DNA from 3 places in the Ferdinandcohnia jepli genome. Region 2 is predicted to be linked to each of the others. Evidence: riboswitches for the same ligand, from Rfam matches in the RefSeq annotation. Region 2 holds a riboswitch; each other region holds the start of a gene.
What was found. A riboswitch is a leader RNA that binds a small molecule or an ion and turns the genes downstream of it on or off. The one in region 2 is predicted to bind cyclic di-GMP.

Region 1: another riboswitch for cyclic di-GMP. It lies ahead of AB3M96_RS00065 (response regulator); the one in region 2 lies ahead of AB3M96_RS18085 (methyl-accepting chemotaxis protein).
Region 3: another riboswitch for cyclic di-GMP. It lies ahead of AB3M96_RS19760 (OmpL47-type beta-barrel domain-containing protein); the one in region 2 lies ahead of AB3M96_RS18085 (methyl-accepting chemotaxis protein).

The regions. Positions count from the first base shown of each region.
Region 1 covers NZ_JBFOKR010000001.1:7,391-13,000, reverse strand. Annotated here, with positions in the region: gene uppS (undecaprenyl pyrophosphate synthase) at 1-213, opposite strand, end outside; gene AB3M96_RS00085 (helix-turn-helix domain-containing protein) at 281-511, opposite strand; gene AB3M96_RS00080 (DUF2975 domain-containing protein) at 522-1,004, opposite strand; gene AB3M96_RS00075 (class I SAM-dependent methyltransferase) at 1,164-1,796, opposite strand; gene AB3M96_RS00070 (hypothetical protein) at 2,048-2,293, shown strand; cyclic di-GMP riboswitch class I at 2,513-2,598, shown strand; gene AB3M96_RS00065 (response regulator) at 2,670-3,023, shown strand; gene AB3M96_RS00060 (alpha/beta fold hydrolase) at 3,147-4,010, opposite strand; partial or broken gene AB3M96_RS00055 (SMI1/KNR4 family protein) at 4,389-4,853, opposite strand; gene AB3M96_RS00050 (MFS transporter) at 4,947-5,610, opposite strand, start outside.
Region 2 covers NZ_JBFOKR010000017.1:72,990-78,599, forward strand. Annotated here, with positions in the region: gene AB3M96_RS18075 (hypothetical protein) at 1-419, shown strand, start outside; gene AB3M96_RS18080 (nucleotidyltransferase family protein) at 431-976, opposite strand; gene AB3M96_RS18085 (methyl-accepting chemotaxis protein) at 1,024-2,703, opposite strand; cyclic di-GMP riboswitch class I at 2,793-2,880, opposite strand; gene fosM (FosM family fosfomycin resistance protein) at 3,163-3,576, opposite strand; gene AB3M96_RS18095 (Gfo/Idh/MocA family protein) at 3,573-4,541, opposite strand; gene AB3M96_RS18100 (YwzD family small protein) at 4,813-4,941, opposite strand; gene AB3M96_RS18105 (hypothetical protein) at 5,094-5,477, opposite strand.
Region 3 covers NZ_JBFOKR010000021.1:26,272-31,881, forward strand. Annotated here, with positions in the region: gene AB3M96_RS19760 (OmpL47-type beta-barrel domain-containing protein) at 1-3,701, opposite strand, end outside; cyclic di-GMP riboswitch class I at 3,783-3,878, opposite strand; gene fliT (flagellar protein FliT) at 4,012-4,362, opposite strand; gene fliS (flagellar export chaperone FliS) at 4,362-4,769, opposite strand; gene AB3M96_RS19775 (flagellar hook-associated protein 2) at 4,788-5,610, opposite strand, start outside.

The sequences.
Region 1 (5,610 bases), on a different contig from region 2:
CAACACCTTTACCTTGCATTTGACTGCAGCCTTGACTATTTTTACAACGGTAGAAATCCCTTCTTTATGTCCAGCAACCCTGGGCATACCCCGCTTCTTTGCCCAGCGTCCATTCCCATCCATAATGATGGCTATATGATCCGGTGTATGATCTTCAGGGTAGTCATATTCTTCTGATTGTTTGGTAATGAAAAAAGGTAATTTGATTGACATGTTCTGCCTCCCCAAATATTGTTACTATACTTCTTGTTCAAATCTGCTGACCTGTAAAGTCTCAGTCTCATTGGCCCCTCTTAATTGGCTCTTCATCACTTCTGTATTCTAAGATATCTCCAGGTTGACATTCTAAAGCCTTACAAATGGAATCTAAAGTTGTTAAACGGATTGCCCTTGCCTTACCATTTTTTAATATAGAAAGATTTGCCATCGTTATGCCAACTCTTTCTGAAAGCTCTGTTACACTCATTTTCCTTTTCGCCAACATTACATCAACATTTATTATAATCGCCATTATGTTCACCTCAGACCGTTAAATCATTTTCTGATTTTATTCTAATAGCTTCTTGTAAAAGTCTTTGGAGAACCGCAGCAAAGACAGCTATAACCATTGGAGCAAAAGTAAAGACCATTCCGATTAAAATTACACCTGGGGCATCATCCACCTCACCCACGATATAAAAAAGCGGCAAACCAATCACATACAGAATACTGATTGTTGTAGCACAATTTCTTATTTTCTTTAGAGCTGTAACAGATAGATCTGAAAAAGCTTTGTTTTGGTCAATATATCCTAAAAGTTTAAAAGCTTGGAATAGAGCAAGATAGAAAGGGATTGCCGATACATACATAATGCCTAATATCCCATATAGCACATAAGCCATCCTTAAACTACTTTCAGCTGCATCCTTAGCTATTAGGGGTAAACCAAATATACATAGAGCAAGAATTGGAATTCCTATAAGAATAACAGCTATCTTTAAAAAGGTTGTTGTTCCTCGTTTCATTAAAAGCACCTCGCTTAACTATTTTCGGTTTGATTTTAACATAATATTTATCGTTTTACAATAAAGTTTTATTATTTATTATAATTAACTTGTTGAAAAACAGATCCAAAAAAGCCTAATCCTCAGCAACTTCAGCGAGGATTAAGGCTTTTTGTTTGATTATGTATGCAATTCTTTCTTACATTTTACCATTAAGAAATTTATAGGAAGTTTGTTCTTATTGTCCTTACTCGGTTCATCAATCTCCGAGAACTCAACCAGCCCATAATTACCGAAATCTTGTTTGATGGAGTCTGAATCATAAAAATACATTTTGACGCCATCCATAATTTCAAAATAGTCCTTATCCAATTGTTTGCCCTTACCGAACATTGGCGCTTTTTTAGAAACCGTTGTAAAAACCATATATCCATTAGGCTTTAATTGATCATAACAATCTTTAATAAACTTATCTCTAGAGTCTCTATCCAATAAGTGAAGTAGTGCATGGCTATATATGCCGTCATAAAGCTGGTCATCGAAAGGCATATTAGTTACCGAGCCATGGAAAATGGGAATATCAAGCCCATTATCTCTCGCCAACTCAATCGCTGTCTTAGAAATCTCAATACCAGTCACATGTATCCCATTATCAATAAAAACCTTAGCATTTCTACCATATCCAATACCCGGTATCAAAATATCCTTCACACTCTTCTTAAGAAAAAAGTCCTTAGTCAATATGGCAGAATCCGTAGGCTCAAACCCCCACATCGTCTGCTTATCAATAAAACTAGCTTCCCAAAACTCCATTCATCATCAACTCCTTTTGGGACATAGGCACATGTTTCTTAACCCAAATTTTTAAAGTAAACAGCTTTTCAATCCTTAATTGTTATTTTACTATTTATAAATTTTTAAACCTACTTCTGATACGGAACCGCACCGTAAGTGAGAAACAAATCGTTACATTTTGCAATCACTATATTTGAAAGAAGGTTTTTCAGTAGATATTCTAGAAGTATGTAATAGTATCATGCGCATAATGATAGGAGATGAAAACTATGAAACAATTTAAAGAAATAAAAGTAACAAAAAAAATCCCTACCTCGATAACATGCAATAAATGTGGCCGTACGGATGAATTAACTGAATATGGTCTCGAAGAGGAACTCTACCATGCATTCAACATAACTTTTGCATACGGGTCAATGTATGATGAAGAAAGATGGAAATTCGACTTATGTGAAGCCTGCCTCGTAGATTTTGTTAAATCGTTTAAACATTCCCCAGGTATCTCTGGAAACTGATCAAAATTGGGTCAGAGGGACAGGTCCCTCGCCCCACTATATATATTAATAGAAAGATACTTTCTTCCCCATAGAATGTTGTTCCAAACTATTAACTTAGCTGCACTTACTGTTTGGAACTCTACTATTATTTTTTTAACACTCTAACTGCAAAAGTTTACTAAACCGACAACTTTTGACATATTTTTCACATTTATCGACAAATTTAAGTATGGTAAAATAATTTATAGGCAAATTTTACGAAAGTAAAGGACGCAAAGCCACGGGCCTAAAACATTTTTAGTCATGGTAGCCGGGTTGCCGGGGACATCCCCGAAAAACTACATAAACATCACCTTTCCTATTTGCCTAAAATTTAGAGTAAAGGTGTTTTAACATGAAGAAAATTTTAGTTGTTGATGACTCTCGTTTTATGCGTTCATGGTTGAAGAGGCTTTTAAGTGATTCAGGATATTCCAATATTATTGAAGCTGAAAATGGTGTAAATGCAATTAGAAAATATAAAAGTAATTCACCAGATTTAGTGATTATGGATATTACAATGCCAGTACTTGATGGTGTACATGCCCTTCGGGAAATAATGCTAATTGATGGGAATGCTAAAGTAATCATGTGTTCTTCTTTGGGTCAACAATCCTTAATTGTTGAGACAATAAAAATTGGTGCCAAAGATTTTGTTGTAAAGCCTTATTTTAAGAATTTGGTTCCAACAATAAATAACCATCTTTAATGGTCCCCCTCTTATAAAGATTATTGGGGGTAAGCTAGCTTTTGCTGACGAAAACGATTTGTTATATGACGGGACAGATTCCTTGCACGAACACACGGGACCTGTACCCATTTCACATTCTGACTAAGAAAGAAGTTCAACTTTCTCTAAAAACTGATTTATTTGAACAGCTAATTCTTTGGAATGACTACATAATGGAATATGTGACGTATTTTCAATCAGAACTACTTCAACCGAAGGTAGATATTCCTTGTATATTTCAATCATTGCTAACTTTTCAGAGAGTTTATTCTCAGCTGTTGCTGGTATAAATAAGACTGGGCATGTAATTTTTGGATAGCAATCCTCAAAATTCATATCACACCACGCCTCCATTAATAAGGCATTTATTTCAACTGGTAACATATGCGTAACTTTCCCGTTTGGCAAAGTACGAAGAGGTATATTTCTGGATGTTAGTTCAACATATTCCTCTCCCCACTCACTATAATTATCCTTAATAAACATTGAAAATTCTTCTCTAGAATTAAAATCTAGTAGTTTACGATTTAGGCTCCTGTTGACCCATTCTTCTTTTGTACCTTCCATTTCTCCATTGGGCCCAATGAAATTCAGCATTCCAGCATCAATATTAACTAGTGATTTTATACGTTCCGGAAAATTAGCTGCAGTATGTACAGCAACATCAGTTCCAAGTGAGTTACCTATTAAATGTGCTTGTTTAATATTTAAATAGTCCATAACCCCAATAATATCTTTTGCTTGATTCTCCATAGCGTAACCTGATTTTGCAACCATAGATTGACCATGACCACGCATATCCATCACAATCACTCTATATTTTAGCTCAAAAAAAGGAATTAGCTTTAACCATACATACCCATTTGTTCCTCCAGGATGTAAGAGAAATAATGGTTCTCCATCTTGTCGGCCATATTCATTGATAAATATTTCTGTATTATTTGACTTAACAACTTTACTCCTCAATTTATCCACCTCTTATATATATTTGTTCAGCCTGCCTTGTAATTGCTCTAAGGAAAAAACAGCAAACTCTTTAACATCTTTATTCATACTTTTAGTAAAATCGGTCAAAACATCAAACAGATAGTCATCTTCCAAGATTCCCTGATTGTCACCTTCCGCACAACATGATAGGAAAAGAAGTAGATTAAAATGGACTTTTGGCTTTTCATGTTGCCTCATTTTTTCAACCATATAACGGATCAATTCGTTGGTTGTTGAGAGAACTTTTGTAAATAGACGGTCAATTTCTTTTGGTGTTCCCTTTTTTATCACATCATCAATTTCTGCGAAGTACTCATATAATGCCTGTTCTGATGGGACTGATTCTAGTAAATTGTTTTCTTCATTTTCACCGTAAACAACAAGCCCATTCAAAAACTCCTCGAAATGGTTTGCTAATCTTACTTCTTGATTTTGTTCAGCATCTATAAAAACAACAGGTGGATTGACCTTACAATTCCTATAATCAAGCGCTATCCAGGAATGTCCCTCTCCAGAGATGAGCACAATATTCTCCGGTAGACCCCATTCATTTATTAAATATTTACTTTCTAAGATTCCTTTTTCCTCACCTAAGCCAATTCCAAATAAGTGGTCAACATTTACATGGTCATCTGCCCACGATGTGGGTACATCGGTCGGATAAGCATTGGACGTAAGTCCCCCGCCATTTTGTTGTTTCAAAATACTTATGTAAGAACTTGGTAAGATAACGTTCAGTCGCTCTTCTGCCTTTTGTATAACCTCATCTGATAACGGTTCCAATTTCCCATATTCGTTTTCCTCTAGCCAAATGCGTTTCATAGTTCCCCCCCATAAACTCTATTAAATTTATTCTATCATTTTACCTATTTAAAATTACCATGCTGAGAAAAAAAGAAGATAGATAAACTATCTTCAGTACTTAGAGGCTTTAAGAGTACTACCCTTCTCAATTACAATGGTAGCTCCAAGTAAAAGAAGGGTGAAAATAACTAAAAATAACGGAAATAGATTCATACTCAAATTCTGAAACACTACTCCTACTAGAGGAGGTAATACGGTTATTCCTACATAACCGGAAGCTACTTGAAATCCAATAATTGCACTCGAATCTCTTTCTCCAAACCTTCTTGGAGTTTCATGCATCATGGTTGGAAAAATGGCAGCACATCCAAGTCCAATCAGCAAAAATCCGACGTACAACACACTGCTTGTTCCGAAAGCAGCTGTAAATATTCCGATCATAAGCAATAGTTGACTCAATAGTAGTAGCTTTTGATTTGATACCCAAAATGTAATAAATCCACTAATAATCCTTCCCACCGTTACACTAGCAAAAAACACAGATATGATGAAACTAGCGGATACTGCTGATAACGATTTTACCTCTATTAAATAACTACTTCCCCATAAAAAAATTGTACCTTCTAGACCAACATAAACCAAGAAGGATAATAGAGAAAAAATAACACCTTTTCGTTTCAGTATTTCACGAGTAGAACTTGTCTTTTCATCTAATTCATTGGCTAGTTTTTTCTTACCCTCGTTTTGCTTCCAGAGGGGAAGAGTAAGGAAAAGG
Region 2 (5,610 bases):
CTGCTGTCCAAGCTGCAGAGGAACCTCAATATTTCGGTGTTGGCGCCACGGTTACAAAATTAAAAGACGGAATCTACTCGGTAAAAACAGAAGGTAACAAGGAAAACGAGGGTTTTGTGTTCACGCCAAAAGATATTAAAGGTGGAGAAACATATATTTTCTCTGTTGAACTCCAAGGTGCAACAGCTATATATCTAAACGTAGATGAAACAGACCCGAGAGGTACATTTTTAGCTGAAACAGTATCACCGGTTATCTCAATCCATGATGTATGGAGAACTGTCCAACTTGAGGTTGAACTGCAGGATAGCACTTCGCAAATTGATGCCATGGTACTAACCAATAAACAAGAAGCAACTGAGTTTAAATTCCGCAATGTAAAAGTAACGAAAAAAGAAGAAACAGACGCGCCCGAGTGAGCGTGTCTGTCTTATTTTAGTAGGTTTATGATTCGTTCTTTTAACTCAAATGATAGTGGTTGTTTCAATGCTTTTTCAAAAATTGATGAGTTGGTCAAACCATTTAAATGAAAATAAGCCTCAAGCAACTCCACTTTCTCCTGTTTCCCCGGAATAAGCCAATACAGCACAAACCAATCCTCTAACGAACACAACGGAATCTCAACTCCACTTATTTCACGAGTATCAGCCACAGAACACTCGCCAAAATCCAGCTCGTATACCCCTTCACTATGCTCAATCGCAAACCCGCCCATCACATCGAAATCAACTTGGTTGGCTGTGTATTTCGAAAAATGTCTTGTCCGAAAAGGCTCCTTGCTCACAACTTCCTTCGCTACAGCAAGACTCGAAAAAACCTCACGTACCTGTTCAACATCCTCAACACTTACTAAAATATCAACATCATTCGGATCATCCACCAACCCATGAAAATGAAGCAGCAGCGATCCACCGACTCCCCACTTAATATTCCGGCTATTGAGTTCGTCGCCAATCATAGCTAATGTATCTAACATTCAATGTTCCCCCATCAAAAAAGGCCTGGAACCCAGACCTCCAAAAATTACTTTATCTTAAACTGCTGAATTAGTGTATTCAGCTCTCCAGCATTTTCTTCAAGTGCTTTTGCACTCTTCGCAACTTCATCCATTGAGCTGCTTGATTGTTGTGCAGTTGCAGATACTTGCTCAACTCCTGCAGCTGATTCTTCTGCTACAGATGCAATGCTTTCAATCGAAGCGTTGATTTGTTGTGAGTCATCTAACACATTGTAAAGTGACGCTGACATTGCTTCGATTTGTGTGCCGATTTGGTCGATCGTCTTTTTCAGTGCGTTGAAGGTTTCACCGGTTGTTTGGATTTGCTCCGTGCCTTCTGTAACCGATTGGTAGCCGTCATCCAATGACTCTACCACTTGTTTCGATTCATTTTGGATTTCCCCTACGATGTCAGTAATTTCGGTTACGGATTTGCTAACTTGTTCGGCAAGCTTACGAACTTCATCTGCTACAACTGCAAAGCCACGACCATGTTCACCAGCACGGGCTGCTTCAATTGCTGCATTCAGTGCAAGTAGATTTGTTTGCCCCGCAATTTCTTTAATTACTTTTACAAGCTGAGTAATTTCATTTGTTTTTTGATCAAGCCCCACTACCTTCTCGTGTGAGATCTTCATTTTCTCATTAATTTTGTTCATTTGTTGGATGGACATTTCCATATAAGAGCTTCCATCGTTTGTCATTTGTAACATACCTTGCGATTGGTCTTTAATATCGTCGCCTTTAACGGCAACCTGCATAATTTCTTGTGAGAAGTGTGACATTTGCTCGATTAGTGCGGTTGACGAAGATGCTTGTTCTTCAGCACCATTTGAAATTTCATGCATGGTTGTTGCGATTTGCTGACTTCCCGCCATCACTTCATCAGCATATTGCGCAAATTCTTCACTTTGACCGGTTAAATTATCTGACACCACGGCCATTTGTCCAATCATACTACGTAAGTTTTCATTCATCTCATTAACTGAATTTACAAGCTGGCCAATTTCGTCCTTAGACTTTGTGGCGATTGGCTCAACAGGGAGCTCACCTTTTGCAATCTGATTCATTCTAGCTGCAATTTTTTTCACTGGTCTTGCAATTACTTCAGAAGTGTAAAATGCAATTGCCATTCCGAGAATAATAACCACAGCCCCAACAATAATTCCTGCAAGGTTGATCTGTTGACCGTAATTTACAACTGCGTTCCCGCTTGAAACTATGTGTCTTTGTTGGTCATTCGATAACTTTTCAATCGACTCCATTAACCCTCTGGCCGTAGGTTGAACAAAAGTACCGAGATTGTGTCTAGCTAACTTGTCATCGCCACTCTCATAAGGAGTAATGACACCCGATTTAATCGCTTCTCGCCATTCAGCTGTATTTTTCAACAGAGTGTCTATTTCTTTAATCTTCAGTTCACTTAACTCTTTGTTAATGACATCAAAATTCACCGTGTAAACATCAAAATCATTTTTATAGGAAATTTCCCCAAAAAGTACGTATCCTCTTGTTAATCCAGCGCTCTGCGCAATATTGTATTTTAGATTCTCAAGCTGGATAAGGACCGGCAACTCTTCAGACACCATTTCCTGAGTCTGGTCATTCATCGTGGAAACCGCGAAGTAGTTAAAGACGGCTAGTCCCACGCAAAAAATAATAATAGCTAGAAAACTCACGATTAATCGTATTCGGATACTTTTCATGTATTTTTACCTCTTTCACAGTTTGATAACGCTTTTATAAAAAAATAAGACCATTCTCAACATAGAATGGCCAACGAATGCAATCATTTATTGGTAACCAGGCTGTCATGGTACTTTTGTACTGTAGACCCTATGGTTTTGCGTCCTGTCCTTTCGGAAAGTTTGCCTTTTCCTATGTAACTAGTAGACTATACTCCTAGTATACAGGCAACTACAGGATTCAACAATACACGACAAAGGAATTATCTAAATTTGTGAACTACTTTTTCACAACCAAATCTAGCAGCATTTTTAAAAACTCATCCGCACTCGCTGGCAAAACTTCTGGTAACTCTATATTTGCTCTCATCTTCTTCCCTCCTACTCTAGTTTTCCTACCTTCTCTAGTAATCTAGTATTACCAGGAATTTGATAGATATACATAAAAGAGGAAGAAAAAAAGCCAGCATAACGCTGACTTTATTCGAAAAATTCCATATGGTGTTTTTCTTGTTTGTAGTATTGAATGCGGTCTTGAAGGGTTCCGGTGTGGAACTCAAATTTGTGACCGTCTGGGTCTGTGAAGTAGATTGATTGTTTGTCTTTTTCGTCTCGGGTGCGGCCGGGTAAAATCGTGACGTTCAGCGCTACGAGTTTTTGGTGCATTTTTTCATAATCTGCTTCATCTATTGTAAAAGCAATATGTGTATATGATTGATGAATTTCATTTCTTGGTATGTTCTGTTCTTCATTTAACGCTAGCCATAATCCATTCAGGTCAAAGTATGCGGTGGTTCTCCCTTTTACAAGAAACTTTGCACCGAAAACTTCCTGGTAAAATTTTATCGAAGTTTCGAGATCAGACACCGAGAATAACAGATGGTTTATGTTCATCTCACTTGTTTAAGTGCTCTCTCAATTACACGCATGTTTTTGATTGTTTCTTCAATAGAATATTTAAGTTGTTTTCCGGTTAACACTGCTTCAGCAAAATGCTCAACCTGAAGCTTGTATTGATCTCCTTGAACAGTTTCGACTCTTTTTTCAGAAGTTGTACTAACTTCGATAGTACCATTTCCATCCTCAATATCCGGGCGAAATGCATATTTTACAAAAATAGAGCCGTTTGTGCCTACCGCTTCGTATTGTGCTTTATACTGTTGTTCGAAGCTGCAATCAAAGCTCGCTAGAACTCCACTTGGAAATGTGAGCGTACCGGCAGCAGTCATATCAACACCGTATTCAGGGTGCATGGTTGCAGATGCTTTTACATCGGTAGGCTCTTCACCAGCTAGAAGGCGGCTCGCATGAATGGTGTAACAGCCAATATCATATATTGCGCCTCCACCAAGTTCACGGTTTAAGCGAATGTTCGTCGGATCACCATCATGTGCAAATGAAAATGTTGAACGGATTAGTTTAAGGTCTCCAATTTCGCCGGAAGCGATTATCTCTTTCACGCGATCATGCTGCGGATGGAACTGATACATGAAAGCTTCCATGAAAAGCACATTATGCTGATTGAATACTTCGGCAATATCCTCAACCTCTTGAGAAGTTAATGCAGCAGGCTTTTCACACAGCACATGCTTACCAGCCTTCGCTGCTTCAATCGCCCACTCTTTATGTAATTGGTTTGGCAGTGGAATGTAAACCGCGTCAATATCAGGGTCATTTAGTAAGTCTTTATATGAGTTGTAGAATTTCGGAATATCTAATTCTGCAGCAAACGCCTCGGCCTTCCCGCTTTCGCTCGCAACCGCAACAACCTCTGCGTTTTCAGCTCGCTTCATAGCCGGAATCAGTGACTTTCTCGCTATATTTGCCGTACTTAAAATACCAAATCGAACTTTCGCCATTGTGATGCCTCCTTTTTAGTAGATAACAAGGCTATATTCTCATATTTTGGGTGAATGTGGAAGGTTTTGTGGAGGTAAACTTAATGTTAGTTTGTTAATCCGACAAAACTTGGACGGAATTCGGCAATAATTACAATATTCCGGGAAAACTTGCGCATAATTCGGCAATAATTTTGTTAATCCGGCAATAATGGGATATAATCCGAAAAAAATTAATATTCCTGCGATTAACTATTAATCCACAAAAAAATCCAGAGGAATCTCCTCTAGATCACATACTTGTACATTCTTTTAGTTTACCAACAAGGTCGCGCATTACTTCCTCTGTTGTAATAGAAGCCGTTTCTTCTACCTTTTTCTGAATCTCTAACATTATATTTAATAGTTGTTCTGAACTCATTTTAATTACCTGCCATTATCATTTTTTCCAATTAAAATCCATTTTACACTATTCTAGAAATTTAGCAAAGGAAAAATTTTGTAGAATTCGTGACTTTTATACTAGAAAACAAAAATACCCCCAAAGAATGGGGGTATTGCATCATAATTTATTTAAAACGGAGTAGGTCCAGGTGGAAAACCTGCAAAGCTATTATTATAGAAGGCAGCATACTTAATTTCCCCTTTTTCATTAACAAACGGAACAGCGCCTAGTCTAAAGTCTTCACCAGTATTTGGCTTAACCACTTGAATAAGGTCCGCACCTGCAAAGCTATATCCTTCAGCTTCCTGTGCTTTTTTCAAATTGTGAAAATCTGTTGATTTTAAAATATTCGCTACAAGTTTATTGCGTTCTGCACCATCAAGGTAAATAAATGGACAACCACAGTCTTCTTCGTTCTCTCCACCTTCATGCGCAAACACCGCATTTCCCGTACCAATTAACACGAGTAAAACTAGCAATCCACTACATAAAAACTTTACGAAGCCTTTCATTCTACTTCACTCCTTTTAGTAGCTTTCACATAAAGATTATACGAGCATCCGACAATTTCCTTCATTTTCCGATAAAATAAGGCATAAGAACTATAAATGATAGGTCTATTTTCCCAAAACAAAAGCTTAGGCT
Region 3 (5,610 bases), on a different contig from region 2:
ATCCATTCTCCACCTAGAGAATAGTATGTTTTTGCAACCCCTACCTCGTTATCAGTAGCAGTTAGTTTAACATTTACAGACTTGTTAACCCATTCGGTTGGTGCATTTGATGTTGTTACAGGCGCTTCTTCATCAATAATTAGTTTAGCCAGTACTACATCTGATGGTTCAGATTCACCAAAAGAATTACTAACTGACGTTACAACATATTCATGGTTTGCGTATGTAAGATTAGTTAATGTGTAAGAAAGATTATTTATTCTTTCAGCAACTAAAACCTTTTCACCGTTTATAATTTCATAGATGTTGTAGCCATTTGCATACGCAACAAAATTCCAGCTGATTCTTGCACTTGTATCGCTTAATAACTTCAGATTTGCAGCCGGTGTCTCCATTAATGGATAGATAATAGTTTCTGTCACTGGATTTGAAGGCTGAGACTCACCGAAACGATTGCTATAAGACGTTACTTCAAATGAATGGCTGTCTTCAGTTAGGTTGTAAACTTTATAGTTTCTGGCGCTGCCCTTGTTTATTAATTCCCTTTTTTCATTTGTAACTTTGTAAACCCTATATTCATCTGCCCATGTAACAGCTGGCCAAGATAGTGTTATGTTATTAAAATTATTTACATCTGCATCTACCTGAGGCGGTTGAACAACCGGCCAGTTTAGAGTAAGGTCTAACTTACTTCCATCTGGAGATTCTCCAAATCGAGTGCTATATGAGTGAACTAGATACTCATAATCACCTTCAGCCATATTCGTAAAGGTAGAAGATGTACCTTTAGTTGACCTTAACAATATCTTTTCCCCATCTTTAACTGAGTAAAGATTATAGCCAGTTGCATAATCTGTTTCATTCCATCTGATTACAATATCATTTCCATTCGAAATAGTGTTTCTAAAATTTTCAGGTGATTGCATTATCGGGTGCACAAGTCTAAATGAGATTTTGTTCCCATCTGGTGATTCACCAAATCGATCACTATATGAGTGCACTATAAATTCATAATCACCTTCAGGCATATTGGTGAAACTAATTGACGTACCTGTAGTATATTTTTGATAGACTTTCTCGCCCTCAATTATTTGATATACATTATATTTAGTTGCATAATCTGTTTCATTCCATTTAAGAATGATGTCATTTCCATTTGAAATCCTATCTGTGATATTCTCTGGTTTTTGCATGATAGGATGAACGACGGTAATTTCAATTGCGCTACTCTCCGGTGATTCACCAAAGCGGCTACTATTTGAATACACCTCGTATTTGTAAACACCCTCAGGTAAGTTTGTAAATGTAACCGATGTTCCTGTGACTGATTTTTCTAGTTCCTTTTCATCTCCAGTCACTCTATATATATTATAATTTGTAGCATAGGTTACTGTTGACCAACTTAACTTGATATCATTGCCCTTTAAAATACTTGAAGATAAACTTTCTGGAGCCTGCATGATTGGATGCTCTACATCCATCGAAGTATAATTACCTATGCTTGATTCTCCAAAACGCTCACTCACAGAATGAACAACATAGGTGTGCTGACCTTCCGATACATTTGAGAAAGTATATGACTCAGATTTGGCGTTGTATCGGAATACTTTATCATCACCAATTAGCTCATATACATTATAGCTTGTTGCGTATTCTACCTCGTCCCAACTTAATTTAACATCATTTCCGTTTAGGATTGAAAAACTTAAATTAGTTGGCTTTTCCATTAATGGATGTACAACTGAAACCGTTACTTCAGCCCCATACTTTGATTCTCCATAGTAAGTAGAATTCGAGTGAATTACAAATGTATATTCACCTTCAGCTAAATTTGTAAAAGTATAAGACTTTGATGTTGTATTCCTTTTGAATACTTTTTCACCATTAACAACTTCGTAAATATTATAGTTTGTTGCATAATCTACTGAAGACCAATTTAACGCAACATCATTTCCATTCTTAGTTGTGAAAGCTAGTTCCGCTGGTGCCTTCATTGTTTGGCCTTCTAGTGTAACTGTTACTTTTGTACCTTGTTCAGACTCGCCAAATCTTGAAGAGTAAGCGTAAATTTCATACGTGTAATCTCCCGCAGGCATATTTGAATAAGAAACGCTAGTCCCGGTAACAGTGCTTTTTAGTACCTTTTTGTCATCTGCGATTTGGTATACTTTATAATTTGTTGCATAATCTACTGCATCCCAATGCAAGCTAAATGATGTTTCACTTTTAATCGTTTCCGTTACATTACTTGGTGAACTCATCTTTGGGTATACAATCGAGAATAAAAGTTCTTTTCCTTCAGCTGATTCTCCAAATCTAGTAGAATTTGAATGAATCATAAAAGTGTAACTTCCTTCAGCCATATTCGTAAAAGTAGTTGAAGTACTAGTTGCAGTCCTTTTTAATACTTTTGTGCCATCATTATTTACTTGATAGATTTTATAGTCTGTAGTATTAGATGTAGCTTCCCATTCTAATACAAGATCATTTCCATTTTTTACGTTATATGAAATTGTACTTGGGGCTTCCATCTCTACTTGATCAACAACTACTGAAACCTTACTTCCATCTACAGATTCTCCAAAACGGTCACTGTATGAATGAATTTCAAAATCATATTCGCCCGCTTCCTGTTTTGAATATGTGACAGACGTCCTTGTTTCAGTACTCTTCAGGACTTTCTCACCATTGATAATCTGATAGATTTTATAATTTGTAGCATTGTTTACGCTATCCCAAGTTAACTTAATATCATTTACATTTACTAGCTGATATGTAAAATTACTTGGGGCAACCATTTTAATTTCATCTACAGTTATCTGGAGTTGTCCAGATTCATCCACTGATTCGCCGAAACGATCACTATAGGATTGAATCTCGTATGTATATGTTCCAGGTGCTACATTACTTAGCTTATACGACGAATTCTTTGTTGTTTCAATAAGTTCCTTGCCATCCTCAGTAACCTTGTATAATTTATAATTTGTCACGTAGGAGACTGTATTCCATCTAAAAGTAATATCATTTCCATTCGATATTGAATACGTAAAATTAGCTGGTGTTTGCATGACTGGATAAACAACTTCAGCTTGTACAGCATCCGATTGAGATGATTCACCATATAATGAGTTTTCTGCTGTTACAACATAGGTGTAGCTTCCTTCTGGAGTATTGCTAATTGTATGGTTAGTGCCTGTAACAGAAGTTACTAGCTGCTGGTTTCCTTCTTTTGACACCTCGTAAACGTTATATTTCTCTGTATACTTTGAGGAACCCCAGGAAAGATAAATATCGTTTCCATTTCTAATCGATTGAGTTAGATTTGTAGGTGCCTGCATGTCCGGATAAGTAACTGTAAAGGTGATCGGAGCACTCGGGCCAGACTCCCCTTCAGAAGTTAAAGTCGAGATTGCAAACGTGTACGTTCCTTCTTCTAGGTTATTAAACAGATAGCTACTAGATGTAACCGTTCCTTTTTGTAAAAGCTGTCCATCTGTAATCTCATAGATTTGATAACCTGTTGCTCCATAAACAGCATTCCAAGAGAGTTTGATATCATCAGGTGTTATCTCTTGATGGGTAATTGTAGTTGGCGGTAGCATACTACCATTTGCTAGTGCATTACCAAATGGAAACAATAACTGTGTAACCATGAGAAGTAATGCAAAAACTGTGATACTCTTTCTTAAATATTTTCTCATTCTATAGTCCTACCTTCCCTAAAAAATCCAAAAGAAAAAGAACCTCAAACAAGGTTCATAGGTAATAAGACTATGAGTCCTTGTGGCAACCGGCTGCCATCCACACAAATTAGGTTCATGTAGGTCAGGCCCTTGGCTTTGCGTCCTATAGTTTCCCATAGTTTGCCTTTTTCACTTTGGTTTTTTGTTAATATATGTCTATCATATTACCATTTTACTAGTTATTTTACCAGTACTATATTACTAGTTTCTAAATTAATAAAAACGAGTAAGAATACGAAGGGAATTGTATACTTACTCGATATATTTGTTATTTTCGCTTATCAAAAAACATCCCATCAGCTGGTGGAGTTTGATAAGGATTCGCATATTTATTTGATGTTTCCTTACTCTTTTTAACATGGGCCAGATCAAATTGAATATCTTTTTTAATCTTCTCTAGGTGGGACTCGATAAGTGTATTCATCTGGATGATTTCAGCACCCAGTTTCTTTTCCTCAACCGAGAATGGTGGTTTCACTTCTGGTAAAAGTTGTTCTCTATCGCCTAGTAGAAGAGCTATTTTTTCGATTGCTTCGTCTCTACTATCTTTTTCGATAGGCTGATCAAGTATACTTTGAAGTTCTTTTGAAACACGGTACAGAGCTACAACTGGATTCACTACACCTGTCCACCTTGTCCATGTTTATGTTGACGTTGACGGTTAAGCCGGATAACTTCCTTCCAAGTATCACGGAAGTCTGTTACATATCCTTCAACCTCGGATAGAATTTCCAAATCATTCTTTATATTAACCTCGATTAAGCGACGATTAATATATTCGTACATAGTCATCATTGTTTTGGAAACTTCTACATCAGGATTTAGGGTAACCATAAATTCGCTAATGATGTTTTGCGCCTTTTGGAGATTCACATTTTTTTCTTGAATATTATTTTCTTCGATAGCCTTACGTGCTATCTTAATAAACTTCAAACAACCATTATAGAGCATTAATGTTAATTCTCCTGGTGTTGCGGTTGTAACAGAGTTTGACTGATAAGCTTGGTATGGATTGCTAATTGCCATAGTTACTATGCTCCTTTTTTACTGAATGAATTGCTGCATGAGGTATGCTGATTGTGAATTTGCTTTTTGAATCGCCTTTTCCATCTCAGTGAACTGTCGCCAATAACGTTTTTCAATTGTCGAGAGTCTATCTTCGAAACGATCGATTTGACTGTCAATTGTTGATAAATTACGGCCAATAGTAAATTGTTGGTTCGTCCATGTAGACTTACCAGCTTTTGCTTCAATATTTGCTATGGTACCTTTAATAGTCTTTCTAACTCGTTGAGCAATTCCTTGTGTATCTTCAGTTGTACCACTAGTTGAAAAAAGTCTAAAAACAGCATCTGGATTTTCTTGAAGTTTCTGACGTAGCTTTTCTTCATTTATAGTTAACTTTCCCCGATCCAAATAATTCTTTGTTGTAGTTATACCAATATCAGATAACTGTTTAAAACCTTTTATTGCTCCTGAGAGTGGAGTATAAAAGTCCATTCTCATTTGATTCAGGGCACCAGAAAGAATAGAGTCATTACGCAGTAAGCCACTTTGAGCCCTTTCTTCCCACTTCTTTACCTGGTCTTCCGTCATACCTTCTTTTTCTTCATCTGATAAAGGTTGATAGTCTCGGTATCTAGTTTCGGTTATCTTCCCGTTAACCTTTTCGATAAGTTCATTGTATTTATTTATATATTGAACAATATTATTGAAGGCATCCTCCGTATTATGTGAGACATTAATCGTCTCTTCCTGTCCTGTGGCAGCGTTAAATTTCAAGGTTAAATTGTTAATTGTATATTCATTCTTTGTAGTTTCTATCGGTAGGACACCGTTGTAAGTAAATTCTGCATTTGTACCGCCA